Regions from separate parts of the Gottfriedia acidiceleris genome, predicted to be linked through region 3. Evidence: riboswitches for the same ligand, from Rfam matches in the RefSeq annotation. Region 3 holds a riboswitch; each other region holds the start of a gene.
The links. Region 3 has a riboswitch for S-adenosylmethionine ahead of MY490_RS18720 (methionine ABC transporter ATP-binding protein). Riboswitches for the same ligand answer to the same signal wherever they lie in the genome.

Region 1 (8,139 bases), 1.4 Mb from region 3:
GCTTTTCCTTCATTACTCATCTTTGTAAGAATAAAGTTTGTCGTTCCATTTACAATACCCATTAATTTAGTTACACGGTCTGCAGCTAAACCGTCTACTAAACTACGAATAATAGGGATACCACCAGCAACACTAGCTTCATAGAATAAATCGCATTTATTCTCATTTGCTACGCGGAGTAATTCAGTACCATATAAAGCCATTAAATCTTTATTAGCTGTGACTACATGCTTTTTATTACGAAGAGCATGAAGTATGTATTGTCTAGCATCTTCAATTCCACCCATTACCTCTACAACAACATCTACTTCTGCATCATCTAAAATTTCATATGCATCTGTTGTTAATAAATCCTTTTGAATTGAAATTGAGCGTTCCTTTTCAAGGTCCTTAACAAGAACCTTCTTTACTTGAACAGAACAACCGATTTGATGAGCTAATCTGTCCTGATGATTTTCAACAATTTTTACAACACCACTTCCAACAGTTCCAAGTCCTAATAGGCCGATAGATATACAGTCCTTCATATGATCTCCTCCGATAAAATTTGATATTATTACCATTATGGGAATGTTTTATGAAAATAGCAAACACTTTTTTAAATTTTCCAATTATTTTTATTTAGTAATTGACGAAATTATGAAACTAAAAATAAAAAATTATAAATTGTAAGGGGTTTCTTGATAAACGTAATAATTTAACCAATTTGAGAAAAGTAGATTAGCATGACTTCTCCAACGTACAATCGGTGGTCTTTCAGGATTATCATTTTGGAAATAGTTTTTTGGAATAGCAATTTCCGCTCCTCTTTGCACATCTCTTTCATATTCTGATTTTAAAGTATTAATACAATATTCATGATGTCCAGTTGCGAAAATTTGCTTTCCGTCCTCACTAGTAACAAGATGGACACCTGCATCATCCGATAAACTTAAAATCTTCAATTCTCCTATTTGATCGATATCTACTTTCCTAACTTCAGTATGTCTTGAATGCGGTACATAATACTCGTCATCAAAGCCACGTACTAGTTTCACAAAGCGATCCTCTACTGAGTGTGGGAAAACACCAAACATTTTTTTATCTAATGTGTACTTAGGAACCCCGTAGTGATGATAAAGACCTGCTTGTGCACCCCAACATATATGCAATGTAGATGTTACATTTTCTTTTGTGAAATCCATGATTTCTTTAAGTTCCGACCAATATTCAACTTCTTCAAAGTCCAATGTCTCTACTGGAGCACCGGTAATAATAAAACCATCGTATTTTGTATTTTTAATTTGTGAAATTGTTTTATAAAAGGTTGAAACATGTTCTTCTGAAACGTTTTTTGGCTTGTATGATTCAGTACCGATTAAATCGATATCTACTTGTAAAGGTGAATTTGCAATTAAACGTAATAATTGCGTTTCGGTTTCAATTTTAGTTGGCATTAAGTTTAAAATGCCTATTTGAAGCGGTCTTATATCTTGGGACTCCGCTCGCTCTTTCGTCATATAGAAAACATTTTCTTTCGTTAGTATTTCCGTTGCAGGTAGATCTTTGTTGATAATTACAGGCATTTTTTCCACTCCTCTATTTTCTTAAGAAAAAGGTAGTAGATTGATGCATGAACTATTTCTACTACCTATTTGAAATATCTTAACTAAATTTTGATTTTATTGAATCAAATGAATAATTATTCTAGCTTTTTAAACTGAAAAATATCTTCCATCTTTATGCGAGAATACCATCGCAGTTACAGATGCTTCTGGTAGCATCATAAATCCTTCTGTCAGATTAATCCCAATTTCATTTGGGTTAATTAATTTAAAGAGCTTTTCTTGATCCTCAAGATTTGGACAAGCAGGGTAACCAAAAGAAACTCTGATTCCTTGATATCTTGCTTTAAAACGCTCAGACATTGTGAAGTCTGGACGATCTGGGAATCCCCATTTTTCTCTCATCAGCATATGCGTTTTTTCAGCTAAACCTTCTGCTAATTCTAAAGCTAATGAGAATAAAACGTGACTTTTTAAATACTCCCCTTCTTGTTTCAATCTTTCAGCAATATTTCTTACTCGTGGTCCCGATGTTACAGAGAAGAATCCAACATAATCCATCTCTTCACCAACAGGATTTAAAAAGTCGCTTATACAAAGATTTGGTTCTTTTCTTTGTCTCGGAAATTGAAAACGTTCAATCGGTTTTTTCGTTTCGGAGTCATAAATAATGACATCATTGCCATCACTTTGAGCCGGAAAAAATTGATAGATTACTTGGCAGTCAAAATATTCATTTCCATCTTTTAAGAATTCTTGAACTAACTCGTATAACTCCTGGCCACGTTCTTGATTTTCCCATTTACCTTTTACCCCTAAATGATGTCCTATGAGCATTTGATAATTAATAAAAGGTGCCACTTGAGCTACTGGAATATTTTTGATGACCGTTTTGCTTAATGATGAAGGAACTAGGCAATCTGATTTTTGTATTGCAGATCTCGTTGTATTCATTTCAGGAACAGGTAATTCAATAACATTGTCTATTTTTTTAATTGCTTTTTTCTTTTCTTCTAATGCTTTTAATTCATCTGGATTAACAATTTTATTTGCTAAGTCTAAACCAGTCATCGCGTCATTTGAGTAAACAACTAATCCATCGTAAATTGGTTGAATACGGTTTTCAGTAAATTTTCTAGTTAATGCTGCGCCACCAACTAATATTGGTGTGTCAATTCCGGCGCTTTTTAAGTCACCAGCTGTAATAACCATTTGTTGAGCAGACTTTACTAATAGGCCTGATAAGCCAATAATGTCGGGTTTGTTTTCACGAATCTTTGTAATTAAATCATCTGGTCGAATATTAATGCCTAAATTGACAACATCAAAGCCATTATTCGTCAAAATAATATCAACTAAGTTCTTTCCAATATCATGAACATCACCTTTAACAGTTGCTAAAATGACTTTCCCTTTTCTAGAGCTTTCAGTTTTCTCCATAAATTGCTCTAAAAAATTTACAGATGCCTTCATTACTTCTGCACTTTGTAATACTTCAGCTACGATTAGCTCATTATTATTGAAAAGTCTACCAACTTCATCCATCCCAGTCATTAGTGGACCATTAATAATATTTAACGGTGTGTCACCACGGTCGAGACAAGCTTGTAGATCTTCTATTAATCCTTGTTTTGAACCTTCAATTACACACGCAGCTAATCTTTCTTCAATTGGAAGCTGTTCTTTCGGTTTTTCTTCTTTCTTTACTGAATTTCTAAAATGCTCAACAAATTTATCTAATGTTTCTTGAGACGTATGGAATAATAAATCCTCAGCAAGCTCCCGTTCTTCTGCAGGAATTGAAGCGAATCGTTCTAATTTCTCAGTATTCACAATCGCGTAATCAAGACCAGCCTTTGTAGAATGATATAAGAAAACGGCATTTAACACTTCGCGACCAGCATTTGGTAATCCAAATGAAATATTACTTAAACCTAAAATCGTTAAACACTGCGGAAATTCATCTTTAATTAATTTAATGCCATCAATAGTCGCTTTTGCAGAACCGATATATTGCGTATCACCTGTACCTACAGGAAAAACAAGCGGATCAAAGATGATGTCTGTCGCACGAATTTTATATTTTTCAGTTAATAGTTGATAACTTCTTTTTGCAATTTCTAATTTTCTTTCCGCTGATACAGCCATCCCATCTTCATCAATCGTACCAACTACAATGGCAGCACCATATTTATGAATAAAAGGTAGTATTTTCTCAAATCGCTCCTCCCCATCTTCAAGATTAATCGAATTAATAATCGCTTTACCTTGAATATAAGTTAGTGCTAATTCAATTACGTTTTCATCAGTTGAATCGATCATGATTGGTACTTTTACTTTATTAACTAATTGCTTTATGAAATTTTCCATATCTTCAACTTCATCACGATCAGGATCTGCCATACATACATCGATGACATGAGCACCTTTTTTCACTTGAGCTCTCGCAATCTCTGAAGCTTCTTCAAATTTTCCGTCAGCGATTAAATTTTTAAATTTACGAGATCCAATAACGTTTGTTCTTTCACCAACGAATAGTGGCCTCATACTATCGTCGTAGCGAAGTGATTCTAAACCACTAACCGCATGATCTTCTCTTTTTTTAGGTTGACGAGGAGTAATTCCACTTACCGCTTCTTTCATTGCCCTAATATGTTCAGGAGTTGTTCCACAACAACCACCTATTATATTGATCCATCCTTGTTCAGCAAAATCTCGTACTTTGTGCGCTAAAGATTCTGGTGATTCATGATAATGTCCATCTTCATCTGGTAAACCAGCATTTGGATAACATGAAACAAATGTCTCAGATAGTTCTGACAATGAACGAACATGGTCTCTCATAAACTCAGGTCCTGTTGCACAGTTTAATCCAACTGATATTGGAGAAATATGTTCAATGGCTAAATAGAAAGCATCAATTGTTTGACCTGCTAATGTTGTCCCCATTGGTTCAATCGTCCCGGAAATCATAACTGGTAATTTTTTATTTAATTCGTTAAATGCTTTACTAATCCCAATACAAGCAGCTTTAACATTTCTCATATCTTGACAAGTTTCAACTAATAAAACATCTACGCCACCATTTATTAATCCGATTGCTTGTCGATTATATGCAGTAATTAATTCATCAAAAGTAACACCACCTGTAACACTAATAGCTTTTGTTGTTGGTCCCATCGCACCTGCTACATATACTTCTTTACCCGATGCCACAACTGCTTGCTTTGCAATTCTTGCTGCAATTTCATTTAGTTCGATATCTAAATGTTGTAAATTATAATCGGATAAAACAATATTTGTTGCTCCGAATGTGTTCGTTTCGATAATGTCGGAACCAGCAAATATATACTCCTCATGAATTTCTTGTATAACATCCGGCCTTGTAACAACTAAATATTCATTACAACCTTCGTAATCTTCTCCACCAAAGTCTTCTGCTGTTAAGTTTCTTTGCTGGATCATCGTTCCCATTGCTCCATCAAGAAGTAATATTTTTTCTTTTAGTGCGATATCTAAAGTTTTCATAGTTGAATCTCCTCTTTATTGCTACTTTTAGTAAATTGAATTAAGTCCTCTGTTATTTCATACTTCAAAAATGGAGTGATAAAATAAATGCCATTAAATTTATCCTTAACATAATCAATAAGCTCTTTCGCAATTTTTTTACCTTCATCAACTGCTCTTTCTGGTTCAACTGATGAAATTCTATTTCTTACCTCTTCTGATAAAGTAATTCCTGGAACTTCATAATGGATAAAATCAGCATTCTTCTTACTAACTAGTGGCATAATTCCAATAAAAATTGGCTGTTTAATATGACGAGTTGACTCATATAACTTATCAATCGTTTCAAAATCATAAATTGGCTGCGTTAAAAAATAATCCGCTCCCGCCTCGACCTTTTTCTCAAGTCTTTTAATTGCCGCATCAAATTTCCGAACATTTGGGTTAAAAGCTGCAGCGACTGAAAATCTCGTTCCATTTCCTAAGCTTTTACCAGAATAAAGTCTACCTTCATTCATTTCTTTAATCATCCGAATTAGTTCAAGTGATGCTACATCATATACAGAAGTTGCACCTGGAAAATCGCCTACCCTTGCTGGATCACCGGTAATAGCAAGAACTTCATTTAATCCTAAAGTTGATAGCCCCATTAAATGAGATTGAAGTCCAATCATATTCCGATCTCTACAAGTTAAATGTGTCAAAACTGGTACATCTAATCTTTGAAGCAGTGAAGCCATCGCTACATTCGAAATTCTAGGTGAAGCTAGTGGATTATCTGCTAGCGTAATTGCATCAGCCCCTGCGCTATGTAATGCTTTTGCTCCTTCAAAAAACTTTCTAGTTTGTAATGTTTTTGGTGGATCTAGCTCTGCAATGATCGTCGTTCTCTTTTTTGCCTTTTCAGCTAGCGTTTCATTCTTTCGTTCTTCTTGATTATGGATTGTAATTTTAATTGTTCTGTTTTTCACATCTTTTTTTGTTACAGGCTGTAAAGTATCAATCTTACTTCGTAAAGCAGAGATATGAGCTGGTGTTGTACCACAACATCCACCGATTAGTCTTATACCTTGTTCAATAAATGGTTTTGCCATATCTTCAAAATATTCTGGATTCGATTTGTATACGTATTTTCCCTCATTGTAAAGTGGTAATCCTGAATTAGGAAATGCCGATAAGTACCCATTCGTTGGTAAAGAAACCGTATTTAATGACTCCAACATATGAAGTGGTCCTAGATGACAATTGATTCCAACTACATCTGCTCCCAAATCAATTAAACTAGGAAGAATTTTTTCGATATATTGGCCACTTTGCATAATGCCAATTTCTTGTAGTGTGACTTGTGCAATAATAGGTAAATCCGTTCTTCCTCTTAATAGATTCACAGCATCATATAATTCATTTTCATCATAAAATGTTTCAAGCATGATCCCATCTACGCCTTCTTCTAGTAACGCTGAAGCTTGCTCAAGCAGCATCATTTCACGTTCTAAAGGTGTCGTAAAAGTAGAACCTACATATTTCATTCCACCTATACCACCGATTACTAATGCTCTTCCTTTTGATGCCGCTCTAGCATTTCTAACAGCCATTTGATTAATTTGCTTAACCAGCTTTTCCAAACCATATTGTCTCAGTTTTCCAGCATTAGCACCGTACGAATTAGTTTGAATTACTTCTGCGCCAGCATCTATATATTGTTCATGTATATGAATGATTCGATCACGCTCAGTAATATTAAGTTCTTCAAAACAACTGTGAAGTCCGCCAGAATACAAAAGCGTTCCCATTGCGCCGTCACCTAAAACAATTCCATCTTTTAACTTTTCCAATAAGCCCATTCAATCACTTCCCGTTTATATAAAATAAAAAACGCCATTCTCTCAAAAAAAATGAGAGAATGACGTTTAAGTACAGATCACGCCTTATCTCTCATGTTTTAAACATGCTGGATTTAGCACTTTTTAGCTTTCGCTAAAGTTGCCGGGTTTCAAAGGGCCAGTCCCTCCACCACTCTCGATAAGGATTATTTAGTTATATTCAATATAAAACAGTTTACTATATTTATATGATAAAGAAAAGACATTTATGGAAAGATTTCCAAAAATAAATTTATTTTGTTTACATAATAGTATTATTTAACTATTTTTATAGTGTGCTAGTGCTAATAGCGGATAAATTTCATTATAGCTATGATAGTCAATATAAAACTGACCAGGTAATCCTAATCCAGTTGGATAAGTTAATGCTTTATTTGATAATTCACTTTGAGTAGTTAAAAATTTTATCCCTTTTCTAATTACTTCATCTTCTTTATTACGAATTGAAAGTAAAGTATCAACTGCCCACGCAGTTTGACTAGGTGTACTATATTTTAAAGGAACATATTTATTTTTAACAGGTGAAAGTCCTGACTCTCCCCAACCTCCGTCTTCATTTTGAATACTAACTAACCATTTCTCAGCTTTTTTAATTGCCTCATGATTTTTACGAATTCCCACGGCTCTGAGACCTGTAATTGCTGCCCAAGTCCCATAAATATAACAAATACCCCATCTACCATACCAACTACCATTTGATTTTTGGTTTTTTAAAAGCCAATTAACCGTCTTTTGCACAATCAGATCATCATTTGAAATCGTCGTATAGTGTCCAATAAATTCTAAAATACGTCCTGTTAGATCCGCAGTTGAAGGATCAATGATTGCATCTTTAGCATTTTCAATTGGTAAAAATGTTAACCACTTATTCGTTACATTTTTTTCGAAAGCTCCCCAACCACCATCATCATTTTGAAGTCCAAGTAAAAAATGAACTCCCCTTAACCAACTTTCATGAATTGTGGAGTGATCCAAAGCATTTCTACTTAATGCCCTTAAAACTGCACCAGTATCATCATTATCTGGAATAAAAGAATTAACATCAGAAAAGCCCCAACCACCAGGACTTAAATTTTTAGCATGAACCTTCCAGTCACCATTCATATTTTGCTGTTTCTTAATTAGGTAGTTTATTGACTTCGAAACAATCGGATCAGTTACCTGGTAACCAGCTTCTTGAATTGCATATGACAATAATGCCGTAT
Region 2 (8,139 bases), 1.1 Mb from region 3:
CCAAGATGAACAACAACCATTAAAAACAACCAAATTAAAAGATGGTACAAAAGTTTTGATTGTTGCTGATGATGATAATACAAAAACAATTCGTTGGAAGAAAGAAGGGCTTTATCATTCAATTTCTCTTCTTTTTTCAGAAGAAACTGGTAAACAATACACTATTCGAGATTTAGTAAAAACTGCGAATTCGATGAGTAAATAATGAAAAGTGACCGCCAAAAAAATGACGGTCTTTTTTTATATTAAGAAAGTATAAATTGGCAAACAGAGAAGAAAAATCGACGTAAATCGGTATAAGTATAAATGGAACTACGACTCTGACATCTCCTAAGTGCTCGCCAATCAGCGAATTTTTTTATGAATTTTTAACTTCATTAAGTGCTTCAGTATTTGATTTACTTGGAGCAAAATAACCTTCTGAATTAACTGCAGCTGGTGTAGGTTGCCCTTTATTTTTGTTTTTCTTTTTTACATGCGGATTTTGATTGTGACCCATGAATATCACCTCCAAACTTAGTATGTGCTATTATTCCAACATACTTTCGGAATTGTTATTGACAATAAGTGGGAAGTTACTAAGCAATTTTCTTCTCTTTTTGGGTACTTTTTCTTGAACGGTTCAGAATTAGTAAAGCTAATATTGAAAAGAAGATTGGACCTGCTATCATCCAGATTGTTGAGTTGTAATCACCTTCGATAGCCGGTTGAATGATCGTAAAAAAGTTTGCAAATCCAACTACCAATATAACGAGAATGCTCGCGAATATAGCGGATGAATTTGATTTTAAAATTTGGAATGGTTTATCGATTCGATTATTCCTTTTAAACATTGGATAGGCAATGCCTAAAAAAATATAAGGTAAAGTCATTGAAACATTTGTCATTAAAGTAATTTTATTAAAAAATGCAGATGCTCCTTGACCGCCGAAGGAAGTAAGGACAATAATGATTGAAACAATTGCAAATTGTACCCACATTGCATTGACAGGCATACCTTTTTCATTTGTTTCTGAAAATTTTTTCGGCCATAAATATTTTGGTGTGCCCTTGATGATTGTTTTTAATGGTGCATAAATTAATGTGAAAAATGCTCCGGTATAAGCAAGAAACATTGATAATCCAGTAATTCTTGCAAACAAAATACCAATTAGATCGGCAGTATCTGATGATAAAGTTAAAGCTTTACCAAGTTCTAATCCTAAATTGTACATTAGAACATACGTTATGTTCCCTAAATTTGTTGTACTAGCGCTTAAATCATTAGACCAGTTAATAAAAATTCCTACCAAAAAAATACCTAACGAATATCCTACTGAAATAATAATGGCTGAAATCGTAATCCCTTTTGGAAAATTACGTTCAGCGTTTTCCGTTTGATCAACTAATCCGCCGATTGCTTCTAAACCGCCATATGCAAAGATTGCAAATACAACAAATGATAAGATTGCGAGGGTAGAAAGATAATTTGGATTAGGTGAGTGAGCAAATGCTGATGAAAAGCTTTTTATTGGTTGAGCTAATTTACCTCCATTGAATAGATAAATAAGGATACTTGTGATTAGCAATACTATATTTAATGAGAAAACTGTAACCCCACCAATCGTTGTAACCTTACTAATACTTTCAATCCCTTTTGAGGCAAAATATGTCACAACTAACATCCAAAATAATGCCAATAAGCCAATTGATTGAGTAGATGAAAGTCCAAATAATGAAAGGGATTGCGTTTTGTCTCTACCAAAAATAAAGGTTGATAGCGGAATCCAAACCTTTGAAGAGACACTAACCATATAAATTACATAGGAAGAGAACCACATAAAGGTTCCAATAAATGCGAATCTAGGCCCAACTGAATCAGCCATCCATGTATAAATTCCACCTTCTGAATGCTTATATGCAGCTCCGAACTCAGCCATCATAAAAGCAAAAGGAATAAAAAACGTAATAGCTGAGAGTAAATACCAGGGAATTGCACTATATCCCATTAAATAAAAAGCTGTAGGTATATTTCCAAAACCATATACAGTTGTAAAAACCATTAAAATTAAGCCAACGAGTGAAAGTTTTTTACTCAAGATCTCACCTCAGGTAATTAGTCGATTATAAATGAATAGTAATATTTTCTTCAATAATCGGTAATTTATGAGGACATAATAACCATTCAGGTTTACTAATCTTTTTAAACATAATAAAGAATAGTTTCGTTCTATTTTTCAAACGCTAAGTTGATTAATAAATACTTAAAATGCTTTTGTGAAAGAGAAAGGATGAAATAAATGAGCTTTAATGAAGTAGTATTTAGAGTTATATGCTCATTTTTTGTTTTATTTATTTTAACAAGATTAATGGGGAAGAAGGAAATTAGTCAATTAGATGTTTTTACATTTGTAACAGCTATTACAATAGGGAATATAGCAGCTTCAATTACGACATCTAAAACATTAGATATTGGGGATGGGATCATTGGATTAGTTGGCTGGGCGGTTTTGACGATTATCATGGGGTATTTAAGTTTAAAGTCTAAAACTGTTCGTCGGGTGATTCTTGGAGAACCAATTATTTTAATTAGACAAGGGAAAATAATGGAAAATGCATTAAAAAAGGCTAGATTAGATACAGAGCAATTTCAAGGAATGCTTCGTAATGAGAATATTTATTCGTTAAAAGATGTAGAGTACGCTATTTTTGAAATCGATGGCAGTTTATCTATTATGAAAACAAAAGATGTTAAAACGAAAAAAAATAAAACATGGAAAAAAACTTTATTATTTCCGACTTCAACAGCAGTGGTATCTGACGGAGAAGTAAATGAAGACGCATTATCAAATTTAAACTTGGATAAAAGATGGTTAATGGCTCAACTCGAAAGGGTAGGCATAAAATCAGTTTCAGATGTGTTTTTTGTTGAAGTACAAACAGATGGGTCGTTATATATCGACTACCGAGAAGATCATTTCAATGAAGAGGAAAATTAATTGACTCACATCCTAAGTGGATATGAGTCAATTTAGTTTTTGTCAAATTATTCGTAAATCGGCACCCAGCCTTCAGTTGTAACAAACAATCGAACAGCAACTACTTTACGATCATCTGCTAATGTGAAGTAGTGACGTACATTTGGTGGTACAGAAATTAAATCGCCAGGATTCAAATTAACATGGAAAAAGCCTTCATTTCCTTCGATGATGAACGTACCATGACCACTAACAATGAACCGAACTTCGTCATCTGTATGATGATGCTCACGGTTGAAGTTTTTAAGTAATTCATCAAGATTTGGAGTTGCTTCTGATAGAGTAATAATATCACTCGCTAAATAGCCACGTCTTGATGAAATACGATCGATTTCAGCTTTAAATGTTTCAAGAATCGCTGCTTTTTCATCATCTGATAAAATAAATTTTTCTTGTAACGAACTATCTAATTGTTCGATATTCCAATTTTCATAAATGACACCTTGTTCTTCTAAATATGCTTTTACTTCAAGATCACTTGTAATATGATAATCTTTTTTTTCTACCCAAATTGTTGCCATTCTTCATTCCTCCTAATTAGTTCTTAATAAATGTATTTTTTTGTATTCCTTGTAATGCATATTGGAATAGAAACTCATATGCTTCTAGGTGTTTTTTTGCTTCAAATGCTGATTCGGCCCATACTGTTATACCATGATTATGAATTAATACAGCACCATGATCATTCTTTATATGTGGAAGAAATTCATTTGCAAGAGTAGGGATATGCGCATGATTTTTTATAATTGGAATTGTAATTTCTGCATCTTCTTCCCAAAGACCCAATGCTTTAATAATTTCAATACCAGAAAAAGATAACTCATCTTGATATGGGAAATCCTTTGTTATAAAGTTATTTGCTAAAGTGTGTACATGAAGAACGCATTTAGCATTTGTGTGTTGATAAATTAGGCGATGTAAAATGGCTTCAGCTGATGGTTTTTTTGATTCATCCCAAACAGATTTGTCAAATTCATTAACGAGTAAAAAATCGTCATAAGTATGTTTAGTTTTATCTTTACCACTAGTTGTAACTAAAAAGTTTAAAGGATTTTCATTTACTTTAATTGATAAATTTCCGCTAGTTCCTAAAAACCAATCTCGATCAGCCAGTACTTTTTTTACTTCACGGATTTCATCAAAATGTTTGAAAAAGTCCTTCATACTAGCACCTCCTTCTCTAATGAAGCTCGAATATCATAGAAATTTTCAAAAGGAATGAAAGGTAAAGCTAGTTCTTCACATTTATCTTTTAAGAAATCTCGAGCAAAAATTAAATTAGCTTCTTTTGCAATTTGTAAGTCAGTAATTGAATCGCCAATGACAATGATAAAATCATTTGCTTCACTAAATTTTCTCTTAACAGATGGTTTGCACATTCCACAATCATTCGTACAGTTTTGATCACAAGAGTGGTCCCAATGAATTTTTACAGTTTGGCCTGTAAAGTCGGTACGATTACATAAAATATCCGAGGGTGAAAGGTAATCCGCTAATATTGGATGAACAAAAAAATCTAGTCCGCCACTTACAACTTTTAACTCGTATTGCTGAACGCTTACAAATTGAATAAAATCCCTAAAACCATCTCGAATGACAGTACGATCGATTACAAAATCAGTCATTTCTTGTTTTTTAGTTGAAGGAATCGTAGCAAACATTTTCTCTACGCCTTCTCGAATCGAGATATTGCCATTTAATACTTCACTTGTTAATTCACTTACTGAAGGTGGAGCAAATTCTTTAATTAAATTAACGATATTGTCTCCCACCGTAATTGTTCCATCAAAATCACAAAAAATCTTTATTGCCATTGTTGTTTACCCCCAAAGTTGTAATGCTTTTTGTAGTGATGTATTTGGAAGTGCATAGTCTTTTAGCTCAACTCCAGATAATGTTGCTGAAATTGCTTCTCTAAATGCATTACCTCCACCGATTGGTCCATCCGGATGACCATGAACACCACCGCCAGCGTTGATAACTTGCTCAATTCCAAAATCTTGAATTAATTGAGGCACTAGTCCTGGGTGAATTCCAGCAGAAGGGACTGGGAATGTCTCTTTTAATCCATTTGATACTGTTAAATTTTCAGCGATTTTTAAAGCTGTCTCTTTTTTTAATGCAACTGATCCATATGGTGAAGGGAAAAGACTAAAATCTGCACCCGCAATTCGTAAAAGTTTACCAAGTAATAATCCTGCGTCAATACCATAAATTGGAGAGGAACTAAACGCACCCGACACAGCAGGATGAGCCATAATTGGTATATTAATTGATGGATCTTCTACCAATCCTTGCAGGACATCAATTCCATACGAGAATACATTTAATAAAAATACATCAGCACCAGCTTCAGCAGCACGTAATGCTTTTTCTTTTAACTCATATGTACGGCCCGTTAAATTTACCGCGTATAATGTTTTGTGTCCTGTTTTTTCATAAACTTGGTTCAAAATATTTTTTCCGTGAGTGACACGATCCGTAATAGATGTAATTGTGTCAAAAAGAATCTCGTCATCTTTAATTAAATCAACGCCACCTAAAGCTTGCTTTTTTAATTCTTCGGAAATGTATTGAATATCTCTGCCGATAATTGATTTGAAAATGCTCATTAATAAAGGTCGATCATATACATCCAATTTCTCTCGAATACCTTTAATACCAAATTTTGGACCCGGAAAAAGAGCTAAAATGTCATCCGTAAAATTTAAATCAATTAGTTTAATTTCACCATCAAGGGATAGCTTACCGAAAACTGTTGTTAAAATTGCTGGTAGATCAGCTGAAAAATTTAAGCTAGGATAATAGATTTCAATAATCCCTTTTGTCGGTTTATAGCCTAAAAAGTTAACGATATTTTCTTCGCATTCTATTTCACGAACTGAAAGAACTTTGCCTTTATGCTTTTGTAATTGAATTTGATCATTTTGAGGTAAATTTGTCCACGAACCAATCGTTAAACCTAACGCGATTGACTCTGCCTTTTTTTCTAACTGATGATTTTTATCATAAACTTGGTAAGTTGCTATTACTCCACTCATTTCAAAACCTCCAAAAATTTTAATCAAACAAAAAACCTCTCCACTAAGGAGAGGTTTACCTACACCTTATCTGCCAGCAAATGCTGCGAGAATTAGCACCGTACTAGTTAACTAGCCGGTTGCCGGGTTTCATCGGGCTCGGTCCCTCCACCTACTCTGAATAAAGTAATATTTAATTTTGAATTTTTAATCTAATCGCATTATTTCATGAACAATCACAATTGTCAAACATTAAATTTTGAAAATATTTCTATCTCTTTTAATCTAGTAACTGCTTCTTTCAATCTGTCAGTATCAGAAAGTAGGCCAACTCTTACATAGCCTTCACCATATTCTCCAAATCCATTTCCAGGAGCGACTGCAATGTGAGCCTTTTCAAGTAATAGATCAGCAAATTCCTGTGAGGTAAAGCCTGATGGGATTTTTAACCATGCAAAAAATGAACCTGCTGGTGCAGTTACTTCCCATCCAATTTCGTGACAACCGCTAATAAATACATTTCTACGCTCTTCATATAGTTCCAATAGTTGTTTTACACTTTCTTGAGATTCAGTTAGCGCAGCAGTGGCAGCTTCTTGAACAGCAGGGAAGATGCTAACATAAAGATGATCCTGTAATAGATTAATTGCTGAAATAACCTCTTTATTTCCAACTGCAAAACCGATTCTCCAGCCAGCCATATTATAAGTTTTAGAAAGGGTATAAATTTCAATCCCGGATTCCTTTGCTCCTGGCGTTTGAAGATAACTTAAAGGTTTTTTGCCGTCAAAACCAAATGCACCGTAAGCAAAATCATGACAAACGGTAATTTGATTATTTTTTGCTAGCTCAACAGTTTCTTTAAAAAATTCTTCTGTTGCTATAGCTCCTGTGGGATTATTTGGATAATTAATAAATAATATTTTACTAGCTTCCAAAACATCCTGAGGAATTAATTTATAATCTGGTAAAAATTGATTTTCTTCAAGTAATGGAAGCATGTATGGAACTGTTTTTGAAAGAGATATACCAGATAAATAGTCTGGATAGCCTGGGTCTGGAACTAAAATTGTATCTCCTTCGTCACATAAACAAAGTGGTAGCTCAACTAATCCAGCTTTTCCACCGAATAATATGGCTACTTCTTCATCTGGGTCTAAATCAACATCATACTCTCGTTTATAAAATTCTACAACAGCATTTTTTAAAGAGCTCATTCCTCTAAACGGAGAATAACGATGAGTTAATGGGTTCTCAACAGACTTTTGCAATGCTTTTATAATATGGTCTGGTGTAGGTTGATCTGGATTTCCTTGACCAAGATTAATGACATCATGACCATTACCTATTGACTGATTCACTTTTTGGACTAGTGAAGCAAAAAATTGTTTTGGTAAATTGTTTAATAGTTTACTATGATTCAAGTTAATCACTCCAAAAATATAATAAAATTAATTTGAATAGATCGTTTCTTAATCGAATGATTTTCATGAACGACTGTTGCAATAACTTTCACCATCATATATGCTCGATTTAAAAATGTCTATAAAATTTAGAATAGGGTGAATAAATTGTGATTAAAATTGCGTGTATTCAATCTGACGTTATTTTAGGTAAATCAAAAGCTAATTTAGAAAAAATGAAAACTCAAATAAACGAAGCTGTTAAAGAAAATGTCCGTATAATAGTATTACCAGAATTATGGACAACAGGCTATTGTTTGGAAGAAATTGGTTTGCACACAGGAGAACAAGAAGCTGTTATTTCTGAACTTCAGTCCATCGCAAAATTAAATAACGTAATATTGATTGCTGGTTCGTTCCCAATTGCAAGGGAAAATGGTGTTACGAATACGTTATTTGTTATTAGCTGTACTGGCGAATTAGTAAAAACTTATGATAAAGTTCATTTGTTCCAGTTAATGAACGAGCATCATTATCTACAATCAGGTGAAACAGATGGCCTTTTTGAAATTGATGGATTAACGGCTGCAGGTTTTGTTTGCTATGATTTGCGTTTTCCGGAATGGATTGGAGCTCATTCCCAAAAAGGTGCAAAAGTTTTATTTTTCGTTGCCGAATGGCCAATTCAAAGAATGAACC
Region 3 (8,139 bases):
CAGGTATAATTTTCCTTTTTGAATTTCTTTCCGCTTTTTACTGTACTGAATAGTAGCTAATACTCCTGAAATTAAACCAACAACACATGCATATATACCAAGAAAAATTGCTAATGTATTGATGAACTGGTTATTACTAATTTTAATTGTAAAGTGTAGTGAGGTTGTTAAAAATCCTACACCAGTAATTGAGTTTGCAGTTCGCAACCAGGCTAAATATGTCCTTTCGTTTGCTAGATGCTGTTGTGCATATTTAACACTTTCATCTGGTAAATCACTTACTTTACTTAAAGAAACCATATTAAATTACCCCTATCAAAGATTTATAGAGTGATAAATTTGTAGCAAAATATCTAAGTTTTAGTTTAATCTTTAAAATTTAAGATTTAGTAAAATTTGGATTACGATTTGATAAAAATAGAAATGGGGGATTCTAAACTTATATTTTTTACTTAGGTATTATCGAAAGGAGAAGTTAACAGAATACTACTATATAAATAGAACAAATAATGTCATTAGACTGAGTTTTCAAATATAAAACGGTCAAAATGATGGTAATTCCGTCCATCTTTCTGACCGTTCAATCTAACTATTTCTGTGCTTGTTGAAATTCATTTTGAACTTTTTCCAAAAGGTTTTTATCGGTAATTAATCGATAACCTGTCAGAGCTAATGCTTTTGCACCCGTTATTAGAGCATGATCACCAAGTGGAGACTTCGCAGCTTCACGAAATTCATTCGTATGAGCAATTAAATCATCAGGTCCAATTTTAATATATGCGTGGGAAGTCGGAACAACATGGCTTACATTTCCGGCATCAGTAGATCCAAGCCCGCCGCTTTTGCTATTCACTACTTCACCCAATAGGCTTAGTTCTTCACCTACAATCTCATCAAGAGATTGATTGATAATAAAATCATGGACTTCATTTTGGAATCTTTCAATTTTCACAGTACTACCAGTTGCAATTGCTGCTCCTTCGGCAATATTACGAATCTTAGTGGAGACTTCCTCCGTACGCTTCCAAGTACTAGCACGGATGAAAAATCTCGCTGAAGCATACTCTGGAATAATATTTGGTGCATCGCCTCCATGAGTGATAATTCCGTGTATGCGAACATCGCTAGAAAGCTGCTGACGAAGGGCATTAATACCATTGAATAATTGGATTACTGCATCTAAAGCATTGATTCCATGTTCTGGTGACCCAGCAGCATGGGCTGCTCTTCCATAAAAATGGAAGTCTAATGGGTCTACTGCCAATGATGGGCTCGATAAACCTGTTTTACCACTGGGGTGGAGCATAAGAGCTGCATCAACACCTTCTAGTAATCCATTTTTTACGAAACTCCCCTTTGCACTTCCATTTGGTCCACCCTCTTCTGCAGGTGTTCCAAATATGACAACCTCTCCTCCGGTCTCTGAAATGACTTCAGCAAGAGCGATTCCCGCTGCTACACTTGTTGTTCCAATAATATTATGTCCGCATGCATGACCAAGACCAGGTAGTGCATCGTATTCTGCTAAAAAAGCGATGGTTGGGCCTTGCTTAGATGACGTTTTCCTTGCTACAAAGCCTGTTTCATGGCCCGCAATATTACGTGTGACATCGAAACCAGCTTCTACTAGAATTTTAGTATGTGTTTCTGATGCAAAAAATTCTTGATTGCCAATTTCAGGTTTCTCATGAATATTATGGCTAATTTCAAGATAAACTTTCTTCGATTCCTCAATACTTTTCACAATTTGTTCTCTTTGTGTTTCAATTTTGACTGTCATATAAACGATCTCCCTTCCATTCTTTTAAATAAGCATGAACTAGCTTTATAGATTTTTTATTTTATCAATCGAAATGACTACTGGAACCGTCGCACCTTTGTCACGCTTAATAATGTAATCATGAACTTCTTTTGATTGATAGGCCTTTACAATCTTTGCAAAGTCCTTGTCATTTTTATTCTTTGTACGAGATGCAATAACATTGATATACGGCATAGCTGCTTTATCATTCGGATCTTCTTTATAAAGTGGATCCTTTGCAGGATCTAAGCCCGCTTGAACGGCAAATCCATTATTGATGATAGCTGCTGCCACATCATCCAATGATCTTGCTGTTTGCCCCGCAGCAATCGGTTTGATTTTTAGATGCTTAGGATTTTCTTTAATTTGTTCAATACTTCCTTTAGGATCAAAATTATCTACTAAACTAATTAACTTTGAAGATTGTAATAGTTTAAGTGCACGTCCTGCGTTCGTAACATCATTTGGTATCGTAATCGTTGCTCTATCTGGAATATCACTTAGCTTTTTAAATTTATGTGAGTAAATACCCATTGGCGCAATCACCGTCGAGCCAATCGCAGAAATGTCTAAATTATGATCACCTTTAAATTGATTCATATAGGTAATCGTTTGAAAAGCATTTAAATCAAGACTTCCATCATTAAGCGCTGTGTTAGGCTGAACATAATCTGAAAATGAAATAATTTTCAATTTAATGCCTTCACTTTTTACTTGTTTTTGTACAATATTCCAAAGTTCATAGTCATCTCCGTTAATACCAATCTTAACTGTTCTCTCCTTTCCATTTCCTGATGATGATTTAGAACCACATGCGGATAATACCGAAACCGTTAATAATAATGCTGCAAAAATAGTAAAAAACTTTTTCATCCTCTTTTCCTCCTTACGTATCTTGACCACGTATTCCCTAAACTTTGTATGATTTGAACAATGACTACTAGTAATACGACAGTAATGATAATAACCAATGTTTCAAAGCGCTGATAACCATATGTAATAGCTAAGTCACCTAATCCACCAGCACCAACAGCACCAGCTGCCGCAGTCGATCCAATCAATCCAATCGTTGCTGTTGTAAATGAAAGAATTAACGATGGAATCGCTTCAGGCAAAATAAACTTCACGATGATCTGAAACTTTGTTGCTCCCATTGAATAGGCTGTTTCTAGCACTCCCTTATCTACTTCTAGCATGGAGTTCTCAATCAATCTTGCCAAATAAGGACCTACAAAGATCGAAAGTGGAACAATTGCAGCAACTACTCCAATGGACGTGCCCGTCAATAACCTTGTAAATGGAATAATGGCAACTAGCAAAATAATAAATGGTACAGATCGAACAATATTAATAATGGTATTTAACAACCTAAATAAAGGTTTGTTTTCCATTATATGACCTGGTCTTGTTACAACTAGAATAATACCTAAAGGCAATCCTATAATTGTGCCAAAAATAAATGACCCAAGCACAGTTAGAAATGTATCTTGAGTTGCCTGCAAAAACTGCGGCCAAAAGAATTCCCAATTAAGCTCCATTTAACTCCACCTCCCTAACATCTATCCCCTTTTCCGAAATAAATTTAATAGCTTTTGCGCTTTCCTCTTTTGTTCCTTCTAATGCCACAATCAAATTCCCATAAGGTCTTGCTTGTAGCTCTGTAATCGATCCATAAAGGATATTTAAATGAATATCGAATTTTTTAAGAACCTCTGATAATAATGGGTTGCCTGCCTTGTCACCTAGGAAGACTAATTGATAATATTTTCCTTTTGATAATGATTTGGATAACTTAGATGGCACCTCATTTTGTAATACTGTGTTAACAAAATTCTTTGTAATACTTTTTTGTGGATTCGTAAATACTTCGTAAACGTTACCTTCTTCAACAATTTCACCATTATCAATGACAGCCACTTTATCACATAAATCACGAATTACACTCATTTCATGGGTAATAAGGAAAATTGTAAGATTATATGATTTATTTACCTTCCTTAAAAGCTCTAATACATTCTTTGTTGTTTCAGGGTCTAATGCAGAAGTAGCTTCATCACATAGCAAAAGATCTGGGTCTGTTACGAGTGCCCTTGCAATACCTACTCTTTGCTTTTGTCCCCCCGATAAGTGGCCCGGAAATACATCTTGCTTCCCTGTAAGTCCAACAAATTCAATTAATTCCATTACCTTTTCCTGAACATCCCGTTTCTTTTTTCCTTCAAGGTATAGCGGCATTGCAATATTATCAAATACCGTTTTGGCAGAAAGTAGATTAAAGTGTTGGAATACGACACCAATTTTTCTACGTGTCTTACGTAATTCTTCATCTTTTAATGTCATTAGATCCAATCCATCAATGAGAACTGATCCTTCTGTTGGCTCTTCAAGTCTATTTAAACAACGAATCAATGTACTTTTTCCTGCTCCGGAAAAACCAATGATTCCAAAGATCTCTCCTTTCTCAATTTTCATATTAATATTATTTAAAGCTTTAATTGGTGGCCTTCCAGGATAAACCTTGGAGACATTTTTAATCTCAATCAAATTACTTCCCCCATTGCAAGTTATTCCAATCACTATAACTAAGTAAACATATTCGAAAACTAGGATTTATAACTATATTTCCCCCTTTTTCTCCTATGGCACCTCATCAAAAAACCCCTCTTCTTATCCAATAAAACAGATAGGAAGAGGGGTTATAATAAATAAGCCACTTTACTTCTTATCTTTCAAATCGTTTGAACGATTTGCAGGAATTAGCACGGTATTTGTTACGAAATAACAAACCCGTTGCCGAGGTATCGCAGGGCCAGTCCCTCCACCTCTCTGGATAAGTAATAGAATTTATTAAGTTTTTAAATTATTGAGTTCATGTTATCTCTCTTTTTATAATCCGTCAAGAATTTTTTAAAAATTTTTTAATGAAAATTGTGTTTGAAAAAAACATTTTTTTTACGAGCACTATTTTATGTAGGTCTTAGAACCTTTGTTTTCAAATCAAAAAATCTATTTCATATACCGTTTGGAATAGGTCGAGATACTTATTTTTTTGAGTTATTATTAGTATTTCATTTAAGAAAATGACAAAAAAGCAGACAAGTTCCTCAATAATAGATAACCTGTCAGCATAATTTAATTGTGCCTACCATAATGCAGGCTTTACTACCATAAACCATAGCATAACCATCAAAAGAACGATGTAAATCCAAATAGATCGACGAAGCTTCTGAATCAGCATTCTCTGGTCATGGGATGGTTCACTGAATTTCCGAATGGTCGGTGAAAAGGCTCTAGCTAGGAAAAATAATGAACTCACCAAAAGAAGAATAGTCATTACAATCCAAGATGTCTTCCACGACCAATGACCCACTAGTACCAACAAGACCCCTGATCCAACCAGTACATGCCCAGCATGCTTTGCCAATCTGACAGCAAACCGAAATACATCCAAATAGCTCTGTTGTATCGCAGACTTCGTTGAATGCAGCTTTTTGAGGACCGGAATCAATACAAAAAAAGGACCAATCGATAAAATTACACTAGCAATATGTATGTAAAGAAGCAGTCTATACAGCATATAAATTAATCTTGGATGAGACGAAACTCATGAACCCATACCCTCATTTTTGGCAACCAAGGCATTCCAGGATGGATTGACAGGATTGATTGCTTATACTCTTCTACAGTTGAATAGCCTTCCTGCTTAGCATCCTCATCTGTCAATTCACCAAGAGCTTGAGAATAAACTTTTTCAACTACATACTGATTATTTTGAAGGGTCATCACTTCCCCAACATCTGCATATCTTCCGTTTCGGCGAGTAGCAGTTTTTTGTCCTGCCAATACTTTTTCCACATCCGCTTGAAGCGTAACAAGGCGTTCAATCGTACATGTTTTTGGCGGTAAAGCGTTCGTTTCATTTTGATTTGTCATTATTTCCATTCTCCTTTTTCCGTTTTAATTTCAAATACAGGTTATTTAATGTCATCTAAATTAATTAATAATAAATAATGACGATTAGTTCTATTTAATTATATTCATCAAAAATTAGCAAATTTTATGGGAAAATATTGAAATGGCAATAAGTATTTAGAACAAAAAGGAACTTAAATGTAGTGCTTATTTCATATTTCGCCCTAAAAAATATTTCGATATAATTTCTAATTTATTTCTAATTTGGGTAATTTTGAGCTGTTTTCGTCATATTTGTTCTTAATCGTTAAAAAAATATTTAAAAAAGAGTGCTCAATTAAGAACACTCCTTCTGAAAAATAGACTTTAGTTTTGGCCCATTGGTGTAATGATATGAATTTTTTTTGTAATCTCAAATGCTTGCGGATTTAAATCAATTCCATTTCCTTTTACTGAACCTGATAAAGTAATGCTGTAATCACCAGCGCCAAGCTCAACGTCAACTGGAGTCATTGCTGCTTTTGATAAAGCAGAACCATCAGCACCACCATTGTCATTTCCTTTGAAAGTATCACCATTTAAGATGTTAGCTGCAGAGCCTTCTTTAAGGGCACTAATTGCAGCTGTTGAATTTCCATAAGTACCTGCATTTGCAAAGTAATTAAAATCTTGACCCTTTACGATTGTTGAATCTGTTGCAGTTGTAGAAACTACCACTGGGTTAATAACATCTGTATTATCTGTAACTGTAATTGAAAGACCTGTTACACGGTTTGTTAATGCATCGTCACCAATACTGAAAGAATATTTACCAGTTGGATTTTGCTTAGAAAGTTGAACTGATTCACCAGCGATGTCTGCAGTAATTGAGATGTGTGCTGTAGAATCTCCTGTTGTTTTAGTAAGATCCCAAGCCGTGAAAGGCGTTACATCTCCAGGAGTTGTTGGTGCAACATTGTAAGTATATGTGTAAGTATATGTTACTGATTTAGTTGATTCTTTACCAGTTTTCGGGTCTGTAACCTTAACAGAGCCATCTAATTTATAATTTTGAGTATAAGTTGAACCTGTTAACGTTTTTCCTTCTAGAAATGCATGTTGGTTATCGTTATTTGCAATTACACTGTCTAATTCTTTTTGTGATGGAGCTGGCGCATACGCTGTTCCATCAGGAATAGTTGTTACATATGAAGCTCCTGCTCCAGAAACAGTTGCTTTAGGTGCATTGCCATCCCAAGCATTTGTAAAGTAACTTGCAGCAACTGCTGTATTGTAGTGATAAAATTGGTTTTCTACAAGTGCAAAAGTACCTTCAGTATGTAAATCTGCCATAATTGATTGTGCAGTGCTTGTTCCACTTGTTGTTGCCGCCATTGCATTGTAAGATAAACCAAATAGTGTTGCGCTAGCTAAAATCCCTGATAATACTTTCTTTTTCAATTTCATTTCCATTTCTCCCTTTATATGTAATTTTTAAAAGGTCGGTTACACTACTAGCTCCGTATGATCCAAGAGTCCATATACAAACCACACTTCTTAGCCCTTAGCACCCTTCCTTTCTAATAGGACTGTAACCAGTTTATGCTAAAAGAACCAATTTGTAACTTGGGGAACTCCAGTACATTTTAACTGTATTTCTACATCGTTTTAACAACGCTTTTCTCCATAAAATTATTCCGATATAATAAATATACCTGTTTTTCAACAAATTATTTTGGATTTTAACGTATGAACTAATAGAAGTGATTCTTGAAAAAAAAGCCAATAAAAAAACAGAAAACTCTCATAAGTTTTTCTGTTTTTTACTGTTAATTCATATTCAACCAAGCCATGATTTAATAATAGTAAACCAAATTTTTAAAGCGGTAAAACCAATTAAGACTGCCAGAATTCCTCGTAAAACCTGCGTTTTTGTTTGTTTGCCTATTTTTGCACCTAATGGTGAGGCGATTAAACTGGCAATTACAACAATAATTGTAGGCAAAATTTCAACCTGACCAGTAGAGATTTTCCCAATCGTTACTCCTATTGAAGAGATAAATGTAATGGCTAAGGATGAAGCAATTGTCACACGAGTTGGTATTTTTAAGATTGTTAACATGATTGGTACTAACAGAAATGCTCCTCCTGCACCAACAATCCCTGCACTAGTTCCAACGATAAATGCCAAACCTGAAGCAAGCCATACATTAATTGAAATTTGACCATCTGCTGACATTTCGACGTTTTTTCTAGGAATAAACATTAAAACGACCGCAATCATTGCTAAGATTCCGTAAACAAGATTAATTCCATGTTCTGAAAGTAGATTTGAACCAAATCCACCAAGAAAACTTCCTATTAGTACACTTATCCCCATACTTAATATTACTTTTTTGTTTAGATAACCGCTTTTACGATAGCTTAAAACTCCACCTAAAGTTGCA

Region 1: it holds a riboswitch for S-adenosylmethionine, as region 3 does, so the genes downstream of both, MY490_RS12105 (bifunctional homocysteine S-methyltransferase/methylenetetrahydrofolate reductase) here and MY490_RS18720 (methionine ABC transporter ATP-binding protein) in region 3, are expected to answer to the same signal.
Region 2: it holds a riboswitch for S-adenosylmethionine, as region 3 does, so the genes downstream of both, MY490_RS13400 (2,3-diketo-5-methylthiopentyl-1-phosphate enolase) here and MY490_RS18720 (methionine ABC transporter ATP-binding protein) in region 3, are expected to answer to the same signal.

Annotation. Positions count from the first base shown of each region.
Region 1 is NZ_CP096034.1:2,531,422-2,539,560, forward strand. Features, by position in the region: gene MY490_RS12090 (homoserine dehydrogenase) at 1-527, opposite strand, end outside; gene metA (homoserine O-acetyltransferase MetA) at 660-1,565, opposite strand; gene metH (methionine synthase) at 1,695-5,072, opposite strand; gene MY490_RS12105 (bifunctional homocysteine S-methyltransferase/methylenetetrahydrofolate reductase) at 5,069-6,895, opposite strand; SAM riboswitch class I at 6,977-7,080, opposite strand; gene MY490_RS12110 (terpene cyclase/mutase family protein) at 7,193-8,139, opposite strand, start outside.
Region 2 is NZ_CP096034.1:2,822,165-2,830,303, reverse strand. Features, by position in the region: gene MY490_RS13435 (hypothetical protein) at 1-205, shown strand, start outside; gene MY490_RS13430 (hypothetical protein) at 359-499, opposite strand; gene yjeM (glutamate/gamma-aminobutyrate family transporter YjeM) at 579-2,078, opposite strand; gene MY490_RS13420 (DUF421 domain-containing protein) at 2,280-2,978, shown strand; gene MY490_RS13415 (cupin domain-containing protein) at 3,026-3,538, opposite strand; gene MY490_RS13410 (methylthioribulose 1-phosphate dehydratase) at 3,555-4,181, opposite strand; gene MY490_RS13405 (2-hydroxy-3-keto-5-methylthiopentenyl-1-phosphate phosphatase) at 4,178-4,831, opposite strand; gene MY490_RS13400 (2,3-diketo-5-methylthiopentyl-1-phosphate enolase) at 4,838-6,058, opposite strand; SAM riboswitch class I at 6,122-6,225, opposite strand; gene MY490_RS13395 (pyridoxal phosphate-dependent aminotransferase) at 6,283-7,470, opposite strand; gene MY490_RS13390 (carbon-nitrogen family hydrolase) at 7,614-8,139, shown strand, end outside.
Region 3 is NZ_CP096034.1:3,958,964-3,967,102, forward strand. Features, by position in the region: gene MY490_RS18700 (YidH family protein) at 1-300, opposite strand, end outside; gene MY490_RS18705 (M20 family metallopeptidase) at 590-1,780, opposite strand; gene MY490_RS18710 (MetQ/NlpA family ABC transporter substrate-binding protein) at 1,826-2,674, opposite strand; gene MY490_RS18715 (methionine ABC transporter permease) at 2,671-3,339, opposite strand; gene MY490_RS18720 (methionine ABC transporter ATP-binding protein) at 3,329-4,345, opposite strand; SAM riboswitch class I at 4,521-4,638, opposite strand; gene MY490_RS18725 (hypothetical protein) at 4,944-5,378, opposite strand; gene MY490_RS18730 (ASCH domain-containing protein) at 5,384-5,734, opposite strand; gene MY490_RS18735 (hypothetical protein) at 6,080-7,159, opposite strand; gene MY490_RS18740 (sulfite exporter TauE/SafE family protein) at 7,533-8,139, opposite strand, start outside.